One region of the Caballeronia sp. LZ019 genome, then DNA from elsewhere that is predicted to be linked to it. Evidence: riboswitches for the same ligand, from Rfam matches in the RefSeq annotation. Region 1 holds a riboswitch; the other holds the start of a gene.
The links. A riboswitch is a leader RNA that binds a small molecule or an ion and turns the genes downstream of it on or off. The one in region 1 is predicted to bind manganese.
Positions count from the first base shown of each region.

Region 2: another riboswitch for manganese. It lies ahead of mntP (manganese efflux pump MntP); the one in region 1 lies ahead of P9255_RS19875 (sodium:calcium antiporter).

Region 1 covers NZ_JARTVZ010000005.1:1,369,590-1,378,856, forward strand. The annotation lists gene P9255_RS19860 (MerR family DNA-binding transcriptional regulator) at 1-39, opposite strand, end outside; gene P9255_RS19865 (MBL fold metallo-hydrolase) at 144-1,217, shown strand; gene P9255_RS19870 (ABC transporter substrate-binding protein) at 1,227-2,834, opposite strand; yybP-ykoY riboswitch at 3,031-3,203, shown strand; gene P9255_RS19875 (sodium:calcium antiporter) at 3,310-4,320, shown strand; gene P9255_RS19880 (flagellar protein FliT) at 4,444-4,743, opposite strand; gene fliD (flagellar filament capping protein FliD) at 4,766-6,217, opposite strand; gene P9255_RS19890 (flagellin domain-containing protein) at 6,367-7,191, opposite strand; gene P9255_RS19895 (HAD family hydrolase) at 7,418-9,267, opposite strand, start outside.
Region 2 covers NZ_JARTVZ010000001.1:200,112-209,378, reverse strand. The annotation lists gene P9255_RS00900 (PRC-barrel domain-containing protein) at 1-136, shown strand, start outside; gene P9255_RS00895 (LysR substrate-binding domain-containing protein) at 158-1,069, opposite strand; gene P9255_RS00890 (FAD-dependent oxidoreductase) at 1,170-2,315, shown strand; gene P9255_RS00885 ((2Fe-2S)-binding protein) at 2,299-2,601, shown strand; gene P9255_RS00880 (NAD(P)/FAD-dependent oxidoreductase) at 2,598-4,043, shown strand; gene P9255_RS00875 (ABC transporter substrate-binding protein) at 4,088-4,882, shown strand; partial or broken gene P9255_RS00870 (MFS transporter) at 4,908-5,282, opposite strand; partial or broken gene P9255_RS00865 (LysR substrate-binding domain-containing protein) at 5,282-5,713, shown strand; gene mntP (manganese efflux pump MntP) at 5,729-6,298, opposite strand; yybP-ykoY riboswitch at 6,309-6,485, opposite strand; gene P9255_RS00855 (RNA polymerase sigma factor) at 6,507-7,193, opposite strand; gene P9255_RS00850 (cupredoxin family copper-binding protein) at 7,190-7,507, opposite strand; gene P9255_RS00845 (DUF4142 domain-containing protein) at 7,509-8,042, opposite strand; gene P9255_RS00840 (alpha-amylase family protein) at 8,175-9,267, shown strand, end outside.

The sequences.
Region 1 (9,267 bases):
CGCCAGTTCGGTGATCGTGTAATGCGTGGGCTGAGTCATCTGGAAAGCGCGACGCGCGGACAGGCGTCCAACGATAGAATGACGTTTACGTTATCGTCAACCTCGCCGGATTGCAATGCGGCGAAAATCCCTAAGGCACAACGATGAACGCACTCGAACACCAGCTCGATTATGTATTCGCCGACGAATTGCCCGAGCCGGGCGGCGTGAAGGAAGTGGCGCCTGGCGTCCACTGGCTGCGCATGCCGCTGCCGTTCGCGCTCGATCACATCAATCTCTGGCTTTTGCGCGATGAGATCGACGGCGTGCGAGGCTGGACGGTCATCGATTGCGGCATTGCAAACGACGGCATCCGCGCGAGCTGGGAGCGTGTCTTCGATACCGTGCTCGACGGCCTGCCCGTGTTGCGCGTGATCGTCACGCATTGTCATCCCGACCACCTCGGTCTTGCCGACTGGCTCTGCAATGGCGGCGACCGGCAACGCTGGAACGTGCGGCTCTGGATCTCGCTCGGCGAATACGCGATGGGCCGCGTGATGGCCGCAGGCGACGGTTCCAACGCTGGCGGCGAACGCGCGGCGCGGCATTTCGCGACGCACGGCCTGACCGATGAAGCATCGCTCGAAGCGCTCAAGAAGCGCGACAGCTATTACCCGACGCTCGTGCCTTCCGTGCCGCGTGAGTTTCGCCGTATCCGCGATGGCGATCGCTTGCGCATCGGCGAGCGAGAATGGGAAGTGGTGACGGGCTATGGCCATTCGCCCGAACATAGCGCGTTGTATTGCGCATCGGACACGCTGCTGATTTCCGGCGACATGGTGTTGCCGCGCATCTCGACGAACGTGTCGGTGTTCGCGATCGAGCCGGAAGGCAATCCGCTTGCGCTGTATCTGGAATCGCTCGGCCGCTATGAAGCCATGCCCGCCGATGTCCTCGCGCTTCCGTCGCACGGCAAGCCGTTTCGCGGCGTGCAGACGCGCATCGGGCAACTGAGGGAGCATCATCGCGCGCGGCTGGCGGAAGTGCGGGAGGCGTGCGCCACGAAGCCCTGCAGCGCCGCCGATATCGTGCCCATCATGTTCAAGCGCCAGCTCGATATTCACCAGATGACGTTCGCGCTCGGGGAGGCGCTCGCGCATTTGAATCTGCTCTGGCTCGAGGGCGCGTTGAAGCGTCGGACCGGCGCGGATGGGGTGATGCGGTTCGCGCCGGCGTGACGTCTCCGTTTACTGCACCGAAACCGCCCCGAAATTCTGCCGCCCGAACGGACTCACGTTATACCCGCTGACATTCGCGCGTGTCAGCGCCGCGGCCGTCGGATACACGAGCGGAATCCACAGCGCCTGATCGTGGATGATCTTCTGCGCGTCGACATACGATTTCGTGCGCTTCGCGACATCGGGCGTCGCCTTGCCATCCGCGATCAGCTTGTCGAGCTGCGCATCGCAGAAGCGCGCGAAGTTGATGCCGGACTTCACCGCATTGCAACTGAATAGCGGCGAAAGATAGTTATCCGGATCGCCGTTGTCGCCGGCCCAGCCCATGAACAGCATGTCGTGCTGGCCCTGCTTCGCTTCCTTGATCAGCTCGCCCCATTCGATCACCTTCACCTGCGCCTTCACGCCGATCTTCGCCAGATCGGCCTGAAGCAACTCCGCGCCTGCCTTCGGATTCGGATTCAGTACGCTGCCATTCGGACGCACCCAGATCGTCGTCTCAAAGCCGTTCGGCAGGCCCGCATCGGCAAGCAGCTTCTTCGCGCGATCCGTCGAATAGGGATAAGCCTGCACGCTCTTGTCGTAGCTCCACGTATTCGGCGGATACGGATTCACCGCCGGCGATGCGGTGTTGTCGAACACGGTCTTCATGTACGTCGTGCGATCGAACGCCATGTTCAGCGCCTGGCGCACCTTCGGATTGTCGAGCGGCTTCTTCTGCGTGTTCAGCGCGACGAAGGCCGTCATGAACGCCGGCGTCTCGCTCACCTCGAGCGACTTGTCCCTCTTCGCATCGAGCACGTCCTGCGGCTTCGGCGACAGCGCAATCTGACATTCGCCCGCCTTGATCTTCTGCGCGCGCACCGAGGCATCGGGCGTGATCGCATAGATCAGGCGATCGACCTTCGGCTTCGGTCCCCAGTACGACGGGTTCACGTCGTAGCGGATGACCGCATCCTTCGTGTAGCTCCTGAGCACGAACGGGCCCGTGCCGATGGGCTTGCTGTTGATGTCGAGCTGCCTGTTCTCCTTCAGCAACCGGTCCGCGTACTCGGCCGAATAGATCGATGCGAAGCCCATCGTGAGGATCGGCACGAAGGTCGCGTTCGGCTCGTTCAGTTGGAATTTCACCGTCTGGTCGTCGACCTTCGTTACAGCCTTGATGAGCTTCACGAGGCCCATCGACTGCGCATGTGGAAAGCCGCTTGCGCCCGCCACCTTGTGCCACGGATTGCTGTCCGACAGCATGCGCTCGAACGTGAAAACGACGTCATCCGCGTTGAGCGGGCGCGTGGGCTTGAAGTAGTCGGTGGTCTGGAATTGCACGTTCGGGCGCAGATGGAACGTGTACGTGAGCCCATCGCTCGATACGTCCCACTTCTGCGCAAGCGATGGCGCGACCTTCTTCGCGGCCTCGTCGTACGAGACGAGCGTATTGAAGACGACGTCCGCCGATGCGTTCGTCGTCACGAGGGAATTGAACTGGACGACATCGAAGCCATCCGGACTCGATTCCGTGCATACGGTGAGCGGCTTCGACATCGCGAGGATCGGCGCGGCCACGAGGGCGGCTGCGAGCGCGGCGGTGGCGCGGACTTTGGAGCGGTTGAGGCGCATGGATTCTCCCGTGACTCTCGGTCACACATCGGTTTTCTTGTTGCTCGGGATCTACCGGGCACGGCGACGCGTGCAAGCGCCGCGCCCGCGCGACAGCTTATCCAACGGCGCGAGCCGTCACAACGAAGCATTGCGCATACCGTTATGCCTCGCGCGGGCGCGCGGCTTGCCGAACCGTGCGCGTCACGCTACACTGGCCCCCGTCTTTGGGGAGTAGCCTTCCTTCGTCTTGCGAAGGAGAACGCGTCAACATCCTCGGCTTTCTCTGCCGTGGCGCGTTCGACCGGTCCGGTTTGGCGAGACCATTGATGCGCTATGTCGTTCCTGGTCGGACGGGCGTGGCGCATCATGGTTCGCTGACGTCCGGCCGTGGAATCATCGTCGTGTCCCCACAATCACAATATTCATTGTTCACCCGCGCTGGCATTCGCACTGGCGCCGCGTCCGCTTTCCATCGTTCGATGCGGGGTGCCGCATGACGATGCTCTTCCTCGAACTCGCATTCATGCTCGCGATCATCCTGATCGCATCCGAACTCTTCACCAACGCGCTCGAACATCTGGGCGAACGGCTCGGCATCTCGGAAGGCGTCACCGGTTCGCTGTTCGCGGCGGTCGGCACGGCATTGCCGGAGACCACCGTGCCGATCATCGCGCTCCTGGGCGGCACCGCGAGCCGCGCGGTCAACGAAGAAATCGGCGTCGGCGCGATTCTCGGCGCACCGCTGATGCTCGCGACACTCTCCACCTGCCTGATGACGCTCGCCATCGTGAAGTCGCGCGGCTTGCGCGGCGTCATCACGCCCGAGCGCAGCGGCTTCACGCGTGACCTCAACTTCTTCCTCGTGGCGTTTTTGATCGCGGCAGGCGCGATGTTCGTGCCGCATCATGCGTGGCAAGTGCGCGCGCTGTTCGCGGGCGGGCTCGTCGTGCTGTACATCATCTATGTCGTCGCGACGTTCCGCGCTTCCGCGAATCTCGTCGAAAGCGGGCACGGCACGGAAGCACCCGAAACGCTCTTTATCTCGCGTCTCGGCCTGAAGACCAGCCTCGGGTCCATCATGCTGCAGTTCCTCGCCGGCATCGTGCTGCTCGTCGGCGGGGCGAAGGGCTTCATTCACGGGGTCGAAGGCGTGTCGCAGGCGCTCGGGGTATCGGCGCTGCTGCTGTCGCTCATCATCATTCCGATCGCTACGGAGCTGCCCGAGAAGGTGAACAGCATCCTGTGGGCGCGGCGCGGCAAGGACACGCTCGCGTTCGGCAACATCACCGGCGCGATGGTGTTTCAGGGGACGCTCTTGCCCGCTATCGGCATCATGCTGACGCCGTGGGAGCCGCGAATCGAAGTGCTGACCGGCGTGCTGATCACGCTTGCGGCGGCGGCGTGGCTGCGTTTTCATGCACGCGGCAATGGCGTCGCGCTCTGGGCGCTGCTGGGCAATGGCGTGCTGTACGCCGCCTATCTGACGCTGACCCTCGGCCGCTAGGCGCGCACTGAGCCCGCAAAAGAAAATGCCCGCGCGAGGCGGGCATCGATGTTCAGGCGGCGCGTCGGACATCGACGCGTTGTTCTTGTTGTTGTTTGTTTATCGGCCCCGATCCGGAAAACTTTAGAGGCGCGCGGCCTGTTGATAGCGGCTCGCCGCGTCGATGCGAGCGGTGGCTTCACGAAAGCCCTCGCCGAGCGACATGCGCGCCGCTTCCGCCGTCTGCATCAGCGAGGCATCGAGCGCCTGAATGTCGCGAGCCGCCTGCAGCGTCGCGGAATCGCGGTCGTTCTGCAACTGCATGATGACCGGCGAGCGCAGTTCGGCCACGCGCGCGGCTTCGATCCAGTCGCCAGCGGCGGCCGCCGCGGCCATCGCGCGGGTCAGCGTCACTGCGTTCGTCAGCAATTCGTGTTGGCTCACATCCGTCTCCGTGCGTCGCGGGTTACTTGTTCGTCGCCAGCGCGCCCGCGCTGTTCGTGCCGCCGAAGAGCTGCGTCAGATACGCGGTGTTGTTCTGCATCGTCGCCATCAGCGTGTTGAGCGCCGTGAATTGCGCGTTGTATTGCGAGGTCAGGCTGTCGGCGTAGGTCTGCAGCTTGGCCGTCTGATCGGTCAGGCTCTTGAGGTCGGCGTTGAGCGCCGTCGTGCGCGTGTCGATGACGCCGCCCGTCTGCAGGAACGTCGTGATCTTCGAGCTGAGCTGCTTGCCGATGCCGTTCGTCTGGCTGAACAACTGCTGCACGCGCGTCGGGCTGTTCGAGAGCGCGGTCGAGAGCTTGGAGTCGTCGATCGACAGCGTGCCGTCGTCCTGAAGGTCGATGCCGATCGAAGCCAGGTTCGTGGTCGTCGACGTCGATCCGGAGCCGGACGTCACACCGCTCGTGACGATGTTCGCGAGCGTGCTTCTGATCGTCTGCAGCATCGAATCGCCGAGCAGTGCGCCGCCTTGCGAGCCGGCGGCTTTCGTCGAGTCGAAAGTGGACAGCGCCGCAGCCTGGCTCACGAAGGAGTTGTAGGAATCGACGAACGCCTTGATCGTGCTCTTTTCCGTGGTCGTGTCGGACGCCACGGTCAGCGTTTGCGTGCTGCCCGCCGCAGCCGACGCGAGATTGAGCGTCACGCCGCCGATGGCCGTCGTGAGTGTGTTCGTCGAGCTCGTGACCGCGGTGCCGTCAACCGTCAGCGACGCATCCTGCGCCTTCGACGTTTCCGTGAAATTGCTGCTGCCCGCGCTGTACGAAAGCGATGAATCGACGCCCGCGCCCGCAGTCACCGAGATCGTGTTCGCCGCGCCCGTGGTCTTCGAGGCGAGCACGAGGTGCTGGCCGTCCGTGCCGGTCACGATGGTCGCGCTGATGCCGGGGTTGTCGTTCGCCGAGTTGATCGACGATGCGATGCTCGCGAGCGTGTTGGTGCCGTCGAGCGTGACGTTCATCGAACTGGATCCGAGACTCAGCGTGAGCGTGCCGGCGCCGAAGGTGTCGGTGGCCGCGTGCGCCGTCGATGAAATCTTCTGCGCGCTCGCCACGTTGTTGACCTTGATCTCATACGAACCGGCGACCGCGCTCGTGCCGGCGGTGGCGGTCAGTCCGCTGCCGCTGGCCGTCGCCGTGTACGCTGCGAGCCCCGTGCCGTCGGACAGGCTGGAAAGGGACGATTGCAGCGAGGAGAGCGCGGACTTGATCTGCGACACGGCGGACAACAGCGTGTTGTCGCTCGCCGTCTTCTTCGCGATCTGCGTGGCCTGGCCCGTCGTCTTGGCGGTGACGATCGAGGAGACGAGCGTGGAGACGTCGAGCGAGGAATTGGTCGCGCCGCTGATGATGGACTGCGCGGCAGCGGCCAGCGTGGCGCTGATGTCGGTCGAACTCGTGGTCGAGGTGGTGGTGGTCATCGGATGCTCCGGACGGACTGCCTATATGTTGCGAGCTTTCGTGAGCGGCGCGGGGTACGTCTTTGCGCGCCGCTAACGAAAGCTGGGAGGCAAGCCTCCCAGTCGCGCACTGAACCCCGCCAGAACGCAGCGGGGTGAGTGAAGGTGCTTTAGCCGAGGAGCTTCAGCACTTGCTGCGGCATCGAGTTCGCTTGCGCCAGAACCGAGATACCGGCTTGCTGCAGCACTTGCGCCTTCGACAGGTTCGCGGTTTCTTGTGCGAAGTCTGCGTCGGTGATCGCCGATTGTGCCGAGCTCAGGTTGGTCGACTGCGATTGCAGGCTGGAGACAGCCGACGTGAAGCGGTTCTGCTCAGCGCCGAGCGTCGATTGCAGCGTGTTGACCGTGTCGAGCGCGGTGTCGACATAGCCGATCACGTTTTGCGCGCCGCTTGCCGTCGAGATGTCCACGCTCACCGAACCGAACAGGCCGGTCGAGCCCATCGAAACGCTGCCGAAGTCGACGCTCAGCGTCTGGTTCGCCACTGCGCCGATCTGGAACGACACCGACGAAACCGAACCCGACAGCATGGCCTGGCCGTTGAACGTGGTCTGGTTCGCGACGCGATCCAGTTCGCCGAGACGCTGGCTCACTTCCGTCTGGAGGTAGCCGCGCTGCGTGTCGGACAGCGAGCCGTCAGCAGCCTGAACGGCGAGCTGGCGGATACGTTGCAGGTTGTCCGTCGTGGAGCTGAGGCCGCCCGATGCCGTCTGGATCATCGAGATTGCGTTGTTTGCGTTCGACACGCCCTGGTTCAGCGCGTTGACGTACGACGTCATGTTCGTCGAAATCGCGAGACCTGCTGCATCGTCAGCCGCGCTGTTGATGCGCTTGCCCGACGAAAGGCGGTTGATTGCCGACGACAGGGCGCTTTGCGAACCAGCCAGGTTCTTTTGCGTAGCTTGCGACAGCGTGTTGGTATTGATGTTCAACATGGCTTGTTTTCCCTCTTTAAAGTATGGCGTCTTTAACGCCTACATCAGTTACGGCGTCGCGCTGTTTTGGAACTTACGCTGACCGCCTTACCTTAGGTTATCGGGCTGCCCGAAAAAAACTTTAGGGCTTATGCACCGGGTCTTTTCGATCGGCCGGGAAGGCTTGCGCGACAAGGCTTTTGGCCTTCTTGCGACGGCTTTCCCGACTGCGGTCGACGAATAAAAACTACGAAGCGTGAGCCATTTGCGTGGCGGCGGCTTTAGCAAGCGGACGGAAAATCAGCCGTACCACTTGCTGAGATTGTTCCTTTGCCGCCGGCAGATAAATAAGTCCGTTCGGTGAAACCTGATAAATGCCCGGTTCACGTTCTTCCATGCCGTCGAGAATGATCTCGGTGCCGGCTTCCAAAGCGCGCTGGCGATCGAATTCGGAACTCGAATCCAGATACTCGGCGGAGAATGTCGTCGCCGATTCGAGCTGCATCCAGCTCAGCTCGCGGCCGATCATCAACGCGGTGTCGAATTGCGAACGCGGCAGGACGACCGAATAGAAGCCGTCGTAAGTCGCGCGCGCCGAGACGCTCTGCGTCGCGCTTTCGTTGCCGCGCACGAACAGCGCGGGGACATCGATGCGCCGGTACGAGGTATCGTCAACCGTGAAGTCGAGGCGGTGACGGCGAATCGACATCAGGAAGATCGCCTGGTCGATGCCCGCGTAACGCATCTCCGACGGATACCCGGTCCGGAAGCCCTTGCCGATGCTGCGCATATAGAACGGGCCGCGCTGGCGCAGGCCCTTGATGCCCGCGTCGACGTTGGCTACATCGAACGCGATATCGGTGCCGACGTTCAGCTCGAAGAGCGATCTCGCGCTGCGCTCGATTTCCTCGTGCTCGGGCAGATAGACGAGCCGCGCCAGTTCGATAGCCGCGACCACGCGCAGCCGTTCGGGCGTGAGCGCCGGCAAATGAATGGCGGGCGTCGCCTCGACATCGCGAATGAACTGCAGACACGCTTGCTGGATCGCGTGCGTCGTTTCGAGCTGCATGCTGCCTTTCTTGACGTCGGCGAGAATCGGCGTGCCGTCCTGTTCGTAGGCGATCACGCTGCCGCAACTGATCGCGCACATCTGCTCGAAATCGCCAATATGCGCGATAAGCGTTTCAACGACGTTCTCCTCGGTCCAGCTTGCATCGATCAGCGCACGGCGGTCGAGATGGGATCCCGGCGAATCGAGCGAGGCGAAGTATCGGCCGATGACATCCACGTCGTAATGGCGCTTGAAGACATCGCGGATGGCGTGCTGAATCGTCCCGTAATAGCCGAGGTCCGCGAGCACCAGCGTGTCACCGCGTTCCAGGCCGACGGTGCGCTGCAGGTGGCGGAAAAGCCGTGCGCGCAGCGCGTTGGACTGGCTCACGATGGTCTTTTGCGTCGCGCGCTCGGCAAGCAGCCTGCGGAACTCGTGCGCCGGGTCCTTCGCCTTCATTGCGCGTGCGAGCACTTTCTTCTTGAGCTCGGGCGGCATCAGCATCTGATCGCAGATGACATAGAGCGGATGCGATGCCGCGTGCTTGCCTGCGTAGCGCTGGATGCTCTCGCCGCTATCGAACGAGACGGCCACGGCGGTGAAGCGGCTCAGATAGACCGGATCGCTCATGGCTTCGTTCGACATGACCTCGCACGCAAGCCGCAGCAAATGGCCGTCGCGCATGAGGAATGCGAACTTGTGCGGCTTGCCGGTCGCGTTCAGCGTGCGGCGCTCGTCGAGGATGAAGCGCGCGAAGCTGTAGACGATCGGGCCCAGCGCCCAGTAGCCGACGCGCTCGTTCGGGTCCTGCCTGCGCGTGAGTTGCTGCGCCTTCAGGCCGTGATAGAGGCTCGGGGCCGCCTGCGTCGAGCGGATGGCCGGAAACAGCAGGCGCGCTGCGATGAGGCGCTGACGCTCGGCCTTCGACGTATCTTCGTCGCGTTGTAAGAGATGCACGCAGCCGATGCCGAGCGACATCGGCGCGGCATAGTCGGCGACCGGGTTGTCGCCCGTATGCAGGATGTCCGCGGCGCTCACGCCCAGCT
Region 2 (9,267 bases), on a different contig from region 1:
CGCATCGCTCGAGCTCCGCAACGGCAACTTCTATCTGCCGGGCGCGACGAAGGATGCGCTCAAGGACACGCCGCAGTTCGAGTACAACAAGGTGAAGTCGCCGCCGAAGCCGAAGAAGCTGAAAGAAAGCCAGTAACGCAGACGAGCGGGTCGATGCTCATCGATCTGCTTGCACCACCTTGTCGAACGCTTCCCTGACGTCCGCGCAGAAGGCTTCCGCGACCACGGGCATCGGCTGAGCGGCGTTCGTCACGATGTAGAAGTGGTCCTGCACCGCTGGCGCGAAGCACTTCACCGCCACGCGCTCGCGTGCGTAAGCGGCGGTGACCGGATCGATCAGCGCGACACCCGCGCCGTTCGTGACGAGCGCCACGATTGCCTGCGACAGTTGCGCTTCGATCACGAGATCACGCGAGACGCCTGCTTCGACGAATACGCGATCGATCGCGCTGCGCGCATCGAAGCTCTGCGGGAACGAGATAAAGCGCTCGCCGCGCAGATCGGTGGCGCATAACGACGCGCGGCGCGCAAGACGATGCCTGCGCGGCACGATGCATCGCATCGCCGCCGGCGAGAGCCGCTCGCTCTTCACGGCCGGATGCGGGATAGGCTCGGCGATCAGCCCGACATCGCACTGACCCGATGCGACCTTCTCCACCACCGTGGTGGCGCTATGCGCGAGCAGATTGACGTCGATGCCCGCGTGATGCTCGACGAATCGCGCGATGACCGCCGGCAGAAGATCGAGCGCCACCGCAGGCGATCCCGCGACGCGCAGCGAGCCGCGCCGCATCGCGCGAATCTGCTGCGCCGCGAGCGCGATGCGGTCCATGCCGACGAACGCGCGCTCGACTTCCTCGAACAGCACGCGCGCTTCGGCAGTGGGCGCCAGGCGTCCCTGCTGACGCTCGAACAGCACGAAGCCGACGCGGCTTTCCAGATCGGCGAGCAGGCGGCTCACGGCCGGCTGCGAAATGTGCAGCGATTGCGCGGCGCTCGTCACGGTATGACGGAGCATCACCGCGCGAAACGCTTCGATCTGGCGAATCTTGAGTCCTGTCGTGTCCATAACACTGGATTATAGGCGACGCACGAACCGGCATTTGACGCCGATTTTCGTCTTGTTCAAAGTGTCGTCGAATACTTCTTACAGGCAGGAAATGCATTCGATGCACGAAAAGCAGGCCCATAACAAGGCGCGCCATTTCGACGTGGTCGTCGCGGGCGGCGGGCTCGTCGGCATGGCGATCGCGTATGGCGTCGCGCGGACGGGCAAACGCGTCGCCGTGTGCGACGGCGCGGACTCGGCGCACCGCGCGGCGCGCGGCAACTTCGGGCTCGTATGGGTGCAGGGCAAAGGCGGCCGCTGCTTGCCTTATGCGCAGTGGTCGCGCGAATCGTCGGAACGCTGGAGCGCGTTCGCGGCGCAATTGCAGCGCGCAACCGGCGTCGATGCGGGCTTCGAACGGCCCGGCGGCATCGAATTGTGCGAGACCGCCGAACAGCTCGACGCCGGGCATCGCCTGCTCGAATCGATCCGCGCACAGGATGCGTCGCTGACCTATGAAGTGCTCGACGTGAAGGCGCTGAAGGCACGGGTGCCGACGGCATCCGATGCGCTGGCGGGCGCGCTGTACTCGCCGCACGATGGCCACGCGAGCCCGCTCTACACGCTGCGCGCGATACAGCAGGCCTTCCGGCTTCATGGCGGCACGTATTTGCCTCATAACGAAGTGCGGGAGATTCGCCCGCGCGCGGGCCGCTTCGAAGTCGATACGACGAACGGCACGCTCGAAGCAGAACGCGTCGTGCTTGCCGCCGGTCTCGACAACGCGCGCCTCGCCCCGATGATCGGCATGCACGCGCCCATCACGCCGCTGCGTGGACAGATCATGGTGACGGAGCGCCTCGCGCCGTTCCTCGATTATCCGACGCTCGTCGTGCGTCAGACGCGCGAAGGCTCCGTCCTGCTCGGCGATTCCGCGGAACAGGTCGGCTTCGACGACGGCCAGACGCGCGCCGTAATGGCCGATATCGCGCGGCGCGCGCGCACCGCGTTCCCGCTGCTCGGCGCTGCACGCATCGTGCGGTCGTGGGGCGCGCTGCGCATCATGACGCCGGACGGCCTGCCGGTCTATGAGGAATCGTCCGCGCATCCCGGCGCATTCCTCGCCATCTGCCACAGCGGCGTGACGCTCGCCGCCGCGCACGCGGACGTCATCGCGCCGTGGATCGCGGGCGGCGGCAAGCCCTCGATTCTTGATCCTTTCGTCGCCACACGTTTTTCCAAATCGACCGATGCCCACGCTATTTGAACCTCTCGCAACCCTGCCTGCGCGCACGGTGCGCATCGACATCGACGGCGCCGAGCGGCATGTGCCCACGCATTACTCCATCGCCGCCGCGTTGCTGGAAAGCGGCGCGGCGTCGTGCCGCACGACGCCCGTCGCCGGCACGGCACGCGGCCCGTTTTGCATGATGGGCGTGTGCTTCGACTGCCTCGTCGAAGTCGATGGCGTGCCGAACGTGCAGGCGTGCATGACGCGCGTGCGCGACGGCATGCGCGTGCGCGCGATGAGCGGCAAAGCGAGGCTCGCATGACGCAGGCGACGTGCGATCTGCTGATCGTCGGCGCGGGACCGGCGGGCATGTCGGCCGCGATCGAAGCGCGCGCGGCGGGGCTGGATGTCGTCGTGGCCGACGAGAGCCACGCGCCCGGCGGACAGATTTATCGCGACGCCGCGCAGTCGCCGCTCGCCGATGCGACCGTGCTCGGCGACGACTATCTCGCAGGCCGCGCGCTCATCGAACGCTTCACCGGCAGCGGCGCGAAGCATCTCGTGCGATGCACGGTCTGGCAGATCGCGTTCGAGAACGGCCGCGTCATCGCGATGCTGACGCGTAAGCCCCACGATGAACACGGCGGCACGCTCGAAGTCGCGGCGCGCGCAGTGCTGATCGCCACCGGCGCGCAGGAGCGTCCGTGGCCCGTAAAGGGATGGACGTTGCCGGGCGTGCTGGGCATCGGCGCGGCGCAGACGCTCGTCAAGTCGTCGGGACTCGCGCCGTCGCAGGATGCGGTGCTTGCGGGTAGCGGCCCGCTTCTGTGGCTTTTCGCGTCGCAATTGCTCGAAGCGGGGCGCCGCGTGCGCGCGATCATCGACACCACGCCGCTCGACGCGTGGCGCACCGCGTTACCGCATGCGCTGCCCGCGCTTGCCGGCGCGGATTATCTGCTCAAGGGCCTGCGCATGATGCGCGCGGTGAAAGGCGCTGGCATCCCGGTTCATCGCGGGGCGAGCGCGTTCTCGATCGAAGGCGAAGGCCGCGCCGAACGCGTGCGTTTCATCGATGCGAGCGGCGCGCAGCAGGTCATCCACACGCCGCTCGTGCTGCTGCATCAGGGCGTGATTCCATCGACACAACTGCCCCGCTCGCTCGGCTGCGAGCACGAGTGGGATGCGCCGTCCGCGTGCTGGCGTCCGCGCACGGATGCGCGGGGCAGAAGCAGTGTCGAACATGTCTGGATTGCGGGCGATGGCGCGGGCATCGGCGGTGCGAAGGCCGCGATGCACGCTGGCACGCTCGCGGCGCTCGACATCGCGCGCGAACTCGGTGCACTCGATGCCCCGTCGCGCGATGCAAGGAGCCGCCCTGCCTTGCGCGCGATGAAGCGCCATCTCGCCGTGCGCCCGCTGCTCGATGCGCTGTACACGCCGCCCGCTGCGCTGCGCCGCCCCGCCGATGACGTGACCGTGTGCCGGTGCGAAGAGATCAGCGCGGGCGAGATTCGCCGTATCGCGGCGCTCGGCTGCCAGGGCCCGAATCAGATGAAGGCGTTCTCGCGCTGCGGCATGGGGCCGTGTCAGGGCCGATGGTGCGGCACGACGGTCGGCGAGTTGATCGCGCAAGTGCAGCAACGTCCGGTCGGCGATGTCGGCTATTACCGCATCCGCGCGCCGATCAAGCCCGTCACGGTCGACGAGATCGCCGATTCCATCGCCGTCAACGACGCCTTCACGCGCGGCGATTTTCCAAGCTGATTGCAAACACCGCCAACCACACCGAAACATACTTAGGAAGCCGAATGAATACCCCACGCGCAAAGACGATGATGACCGCCGCCGCCCTCGCCCTGATGGCGGCCAGCACGATGGCGACGGCGAAGGAATGGAGCACGATCCGCGTCGGCGTCGATCCGACCTATCCGCCGTTCGAATCCGTCACGAAGGACGGCGCGGTGCAGGGCTTCGATATCGACCTGGGCAATGCGCTGTGCGCGAAGCTGAAGGCGAAATGCGTGTGGGTGCAGAGCAGCTTCGACGGCCTCATTCCCGGACTGCAGGCGCGCAAGTTCGATGTGATCCTGTCGTCGATGGCCGCGAATGAAAAGCGCCGCCAGCAAATCGACTTCACCGAGCGGCTGTATCGCAATCAGACCCGTCTGATCGCGAAGGAAAGCGCGCATCTGCTGCCTGAGGCATCGAAGCTCGCGGGCAAGCGCGTCGCCGTCGAGCAAGGCACGGTGCAGGAGACGTACGCGCGTGAGAAATGGGCGGCGTCGGGCGTGGATGTGGTCGCGTATCCGAGCTACGACCAGGCGTATGCGGACCTGACCGCGGGCCGCGTCGATGCCGTGCTGATGGACGCCGTGCAAGGCAAGCTCGGCTTTCTCGCGACGCCGGCGGGCAAGGGCTTCGCGTTCGCGGGCGATGTCGTCTATGACCCGAAGATCATGGGCGACGGCGATGCCGCCGGGGTCCGCAAATCAGACCCCGATCTTCGCGACGCGCTGAATGGCGCGATGGCGGACATCCTGCGCGATGGAACGTATCGCAAGATCGAGGCGAAGTACTTCGACTTCGACATGTACGGCAAGTGACGCGCCGCCGCGTGCATCGATCGCTTCAGTGACACAGCTCCTCGAGACGCTTGCCGTTCGTTCGGGGTCCGAATATCCCGATGGAGAGCACGACCACGAGCATGCAGGCGGTGATGCCCGCGAACACGCCGACCACGCCAAAATCCCGCAACAGCGCCGCGATGATGAAGCCCGACATCATGGCGCCGATGCGGCTCGCCGAGTACACCAGCCCATTGGCGCGGCAACGGATGGCGGTCGGGAAAAGCTCGGCCTGATAGGCGTGATAGCACACCGAGATGGTCTGTCCCGCGAGACTGATGAGCACGCCCAGCGCGATCAGCATCGGCACCGAGCGGGCCTGACCGAACGCGATGCCGCTTGCGATCACCACCAGCGCGCCGTCAACGATCAGCCATCTTGCAGCACGAGCCTTATCGACGCGACCGGCTCGCGCTCGCCGTGCATCCCGATCATCCGCTCGCCAACGAGACACGCGTGAGCTTCGAGGACACGCTTCAGTACGAGCACGTCGGGCTGTTGCCGTCAACCGCCGTCCATACGATGCTCAGGCCATCCGCCGCAAGCGTCGGCAAGACGCTGTCGTATCGCGTGATCGTGTCCAGTTTCGATGCGGCGTTTCGTGTCGTCGCAGCGGGCCTCGGCATCAGCGTCGTGCCGGTGGAGGTCGCGGCGACGTATCGCTCCGTATTCGGCGTCGCGGTCATTCCGCTCGTCGATGCCTGGGCGGAACGGCGCTTCGTGGTCTGCTTCAAGGGCTTCGACCTGTTGCAGCCGGCGGCCCAGCGGATGGTCGAACATGTGACGCGCCGCGCCGGGCAAGCGGCCTGAGCGCAGCCTCGGCGCTCAACGGACGTAGCCGAGATGCTGCGCGAGAATCATGCTGCCGACGCCGATCAGCACCAGCCCGCCGACGATCTCCGCGCGCTTGCCGATGGTCGCGCCCACGACCCGGCCGATCATCACGCCGATGGTCACCATCAGCATCGTCGCAAAACCGATTGTCGCGGCCGTCGAGAAGATATCCACGTCGATGAAAGCGAGGCCCGCGCCGACGGCCATCGCATCGATGCTCGTTGCAAAGCCGGTCGCGGCCAGCACCCAGAACGAATGCGCGCTGGGCTTCTCGTCCGCGTGGCCGGCTTTGCCGCAGCCTTCGCGGATCATGCGCGCGCCCAGCAACAGCAGCAGCCCGAACGCGATCCAGTGATCCCACGCCGTGACGTACTGCGCCGCCGTCCTGCCGATGGCCCAGCCGACGAGCGGCGTGATCGCCTCGATGATGCCGAAGATGACGCCCGTTCTGAGCGCTTCGGTGACGCGTGGCTTGCGCAGGCTCGCGCCCTTGCCGACGGCGGCCGCGAAGGCGTCGGTGGACATGGCGAAGGCGAGGAAGATCGTGGAGGCGAGGTTCATCGAACGGGGCTCTGGTCGGGCGAAGATCGACGACGCAACGCGCCGCCCGACCTGAAGGCGCGTTCCGTCGATGGTCTTGCCAACCTTTGATGGCTGCTCATGCCACGATCCGAATGGATGGACCGAGTGTGTTGACATGAGCGCTTTCCGTGTGACGGAAAGCCGGCTACTCCCCAGCGAGAAGCGAAAGCTTAACACGGCATGATTGCTATGAGGCGCCACCAAATAGCTTGAAAAGGACGTTCGCAACGATGCGATCGCAACGCGATCCGCCGAATTCGAACACATCGCGCTCGGCGAGATCGAAGGCCTGCGCAAGCGATTCGCGCAACAGGCTGCGCGCCCGAAAATGCCGGCTGCGCACCGTCGCTTCGGGAATGTTCAGACACTGCGCGGTCTCCTCGACACTCATCTCCTCGATCGATCGCAGCACGAACACGACGCGGAACAGTTCCGGCAATTCATCGAGCTTGCGTTCGAGCAACGCGCGCACTTGCGCACGCGCCAGCGCCTCGTCGGGGGCATCGTCGCGCGTGCGTGCGGTATCGGCATGGTCGATGAAGTCGGGCGCATCCACGATAGGAATCACATTCTGACGACGCGACGAACGCCGCAATCGCGCGAAGCATTCGTTCAGGACGAGGCGCGAGAGCCACGTGAACAACTGCGCATCGCCGCGAAACTGGTTCATCGATCGATACGCGTGCAGATACGCATCCTGCAGCGCGTCTTCGGCTTCGGCATCGTTGCGCAAGGTCGCGCGCGCGAGCCGATATAGCCGGCGGTTATGCCGCCGCATCATCGTTTCGAACGCGGCGCGGTCGCCCGCCACGATGCGCCGCGCCATGGCGAGTTCGTCGTTGGTGCTGTCTGTCGCCGGAATCATCGTCGTCATTGCCGTACGTCGAGGACCGCGTGCATCGCGGGATGCAGCGCGCAGGAATACGCATAATGTCCCGCATCGCGCGCCACATAGCTCCACGAAGCGTTCGCCGCGATGTCGTGCGAATCGAACGCCTTCGCGTCGGCGGTCGCGGTATGCGGTAACAGGTCCTTGTTGATCCACACCACGCGATCGCCGCGCGCCACCGTCAATGCAGGCGGATCGAAACGCATGCCTTCGATCACGACGACATGCGTCGCCGCGATAGCATCGGCCGGCAGCACGAGCGCGCTCATCAGCAAGATCAGCAAGATCAGCAGGCGCATGTCACGCACCGTTCTTCGCGAGTTCCGCCTGCACGTGCCGCGCGTGTTGGAGATGGGCCACGAACGCCGGCCGCACCTTCACGAGCAGCGCCTTCAGTTCTGCGTTCTTCGCGTTCGGGATGAGCGTCTTGTCGAGCGCATCGAGCACGCTTTCATGATAGGCGACCTCGTGATCGATATACGCCTTGTCGAAACTCGCCCCCGACACGCCCTTCAGTCTGGCGATGTTCATGTCGCCGCCCTGTTTGAGGCTCTGGCTCGTCGCGTTGTCTTCCGGCGTCACGCCGAGCTTTTTCACCAGGTCGGTCGCGGCCTTGTTGACAGCGGTGTGATCCGTGACCATCTGATGCGCGAATGCCTTCACGTCCTTCGATTTCGTTCTGTCGCCCGCGAGCTTGCCCGCGTCGATATCGACCTGATTGCCGGTCACGACGATCGCCGCGATCTGCGGATCGGTCGGCGCCGCTCCTTGCGCATGGCACGCGATGCTCGTCCACGCGAGCGCCGCCGCGAGCGCGAAATGAATGCTTTTCATATGACCTCTCCTCGGATGAAGTGGCAGACACGGCATTGGATGTCACGTAAAAGCCGCGCGTTCCCGCATTGCCCGCCCGGATGAATCACGGTTACACTCGGACGCACACGAACCGGGCCTCGATCAAAGCGCATGCTCAACGATCTCTGGTACAAGAACGCGGTCATCTACTGCCTGTCCGTCGGCGCGTTCATGGATGCGAACGGCGACGGCGTCGGCGATTTTCAGGGCTTGCTGCGCCGGCTCGACTATCTTCAGGGCCTCGGCATCACCACCATCTGGCTGATGCCCTTCCAGCCATCGCCCGGCCGCGACAACGGCTACGACATCTCCGACTACTACAACGTCGACCCGCGCTACGGCACGCTCGGCGACTTCGCGGAATTCACTCACGCGTGCCGTCAGCGCGGCCTGCGCGTGCTGATCGACCTCGTCGTGAATCACACGTCGGATCAGCATCCGTGGTTCAGGGAAGCGCGGCGCGACGAGCACTCCAGGTATCGCGACTGGTATGTATGGTCGAAGAAGCGGCCGGTCGGCGCGGACGACGGCGTGGTCTTTCCCGGCGTGCAGAAGTCCACCTGGACCTACGACAAGCAAGCGGCCATGTGGTACTTCCACCGCTTCTACGACTTCCAGCCCGACCTGAACACCGCGAATCCGCACGTGCAGGCCGAACTGCTGAAGATCATGGGCTTCTGGCTTCAGCTCGGCGTCTCGGGGTTCCGCATGGACGCGGTGCCGTTCGTCATCGCCACCAAGGGTGCGCAAGTGAAGAAGCCCGCGCAGCAGTACGACATGCTGCGCATGTTCCGCGAGTTCCTGCAGTGGCGCGAAGGCGACGCGACCATTCTCGCGGAAGCCAACGTGCTGCCTCACACCGACATGCAGTACTTCGGCGATGCCGGCGAGCGGCTGCAGATGATGTTCAACTTTCAGGTCAATCAGAATACGTTCTACGCGCTCGCGAGCGCCGATACCGCGCCGCTGCGCAAAGCGCTCGAAGCGACCAGGTCGCGTGCATCGACTGCGCAATGGGGCGTCTTTCTGCGCAACCACGACGAACTCGATCTCGGCCGCTTGTCGCCGAAAGAGCGCGAGACGGTATTCGCCGCGTTCGGCCCCGACCCGTCGATGCAGCTTTACGAACGCGGCATCCGCCGCCGTCTTGCGCCGATGCTCGATGGCGACCGTCACCGTCTGGAGCTTGCATACAGCCTGATGT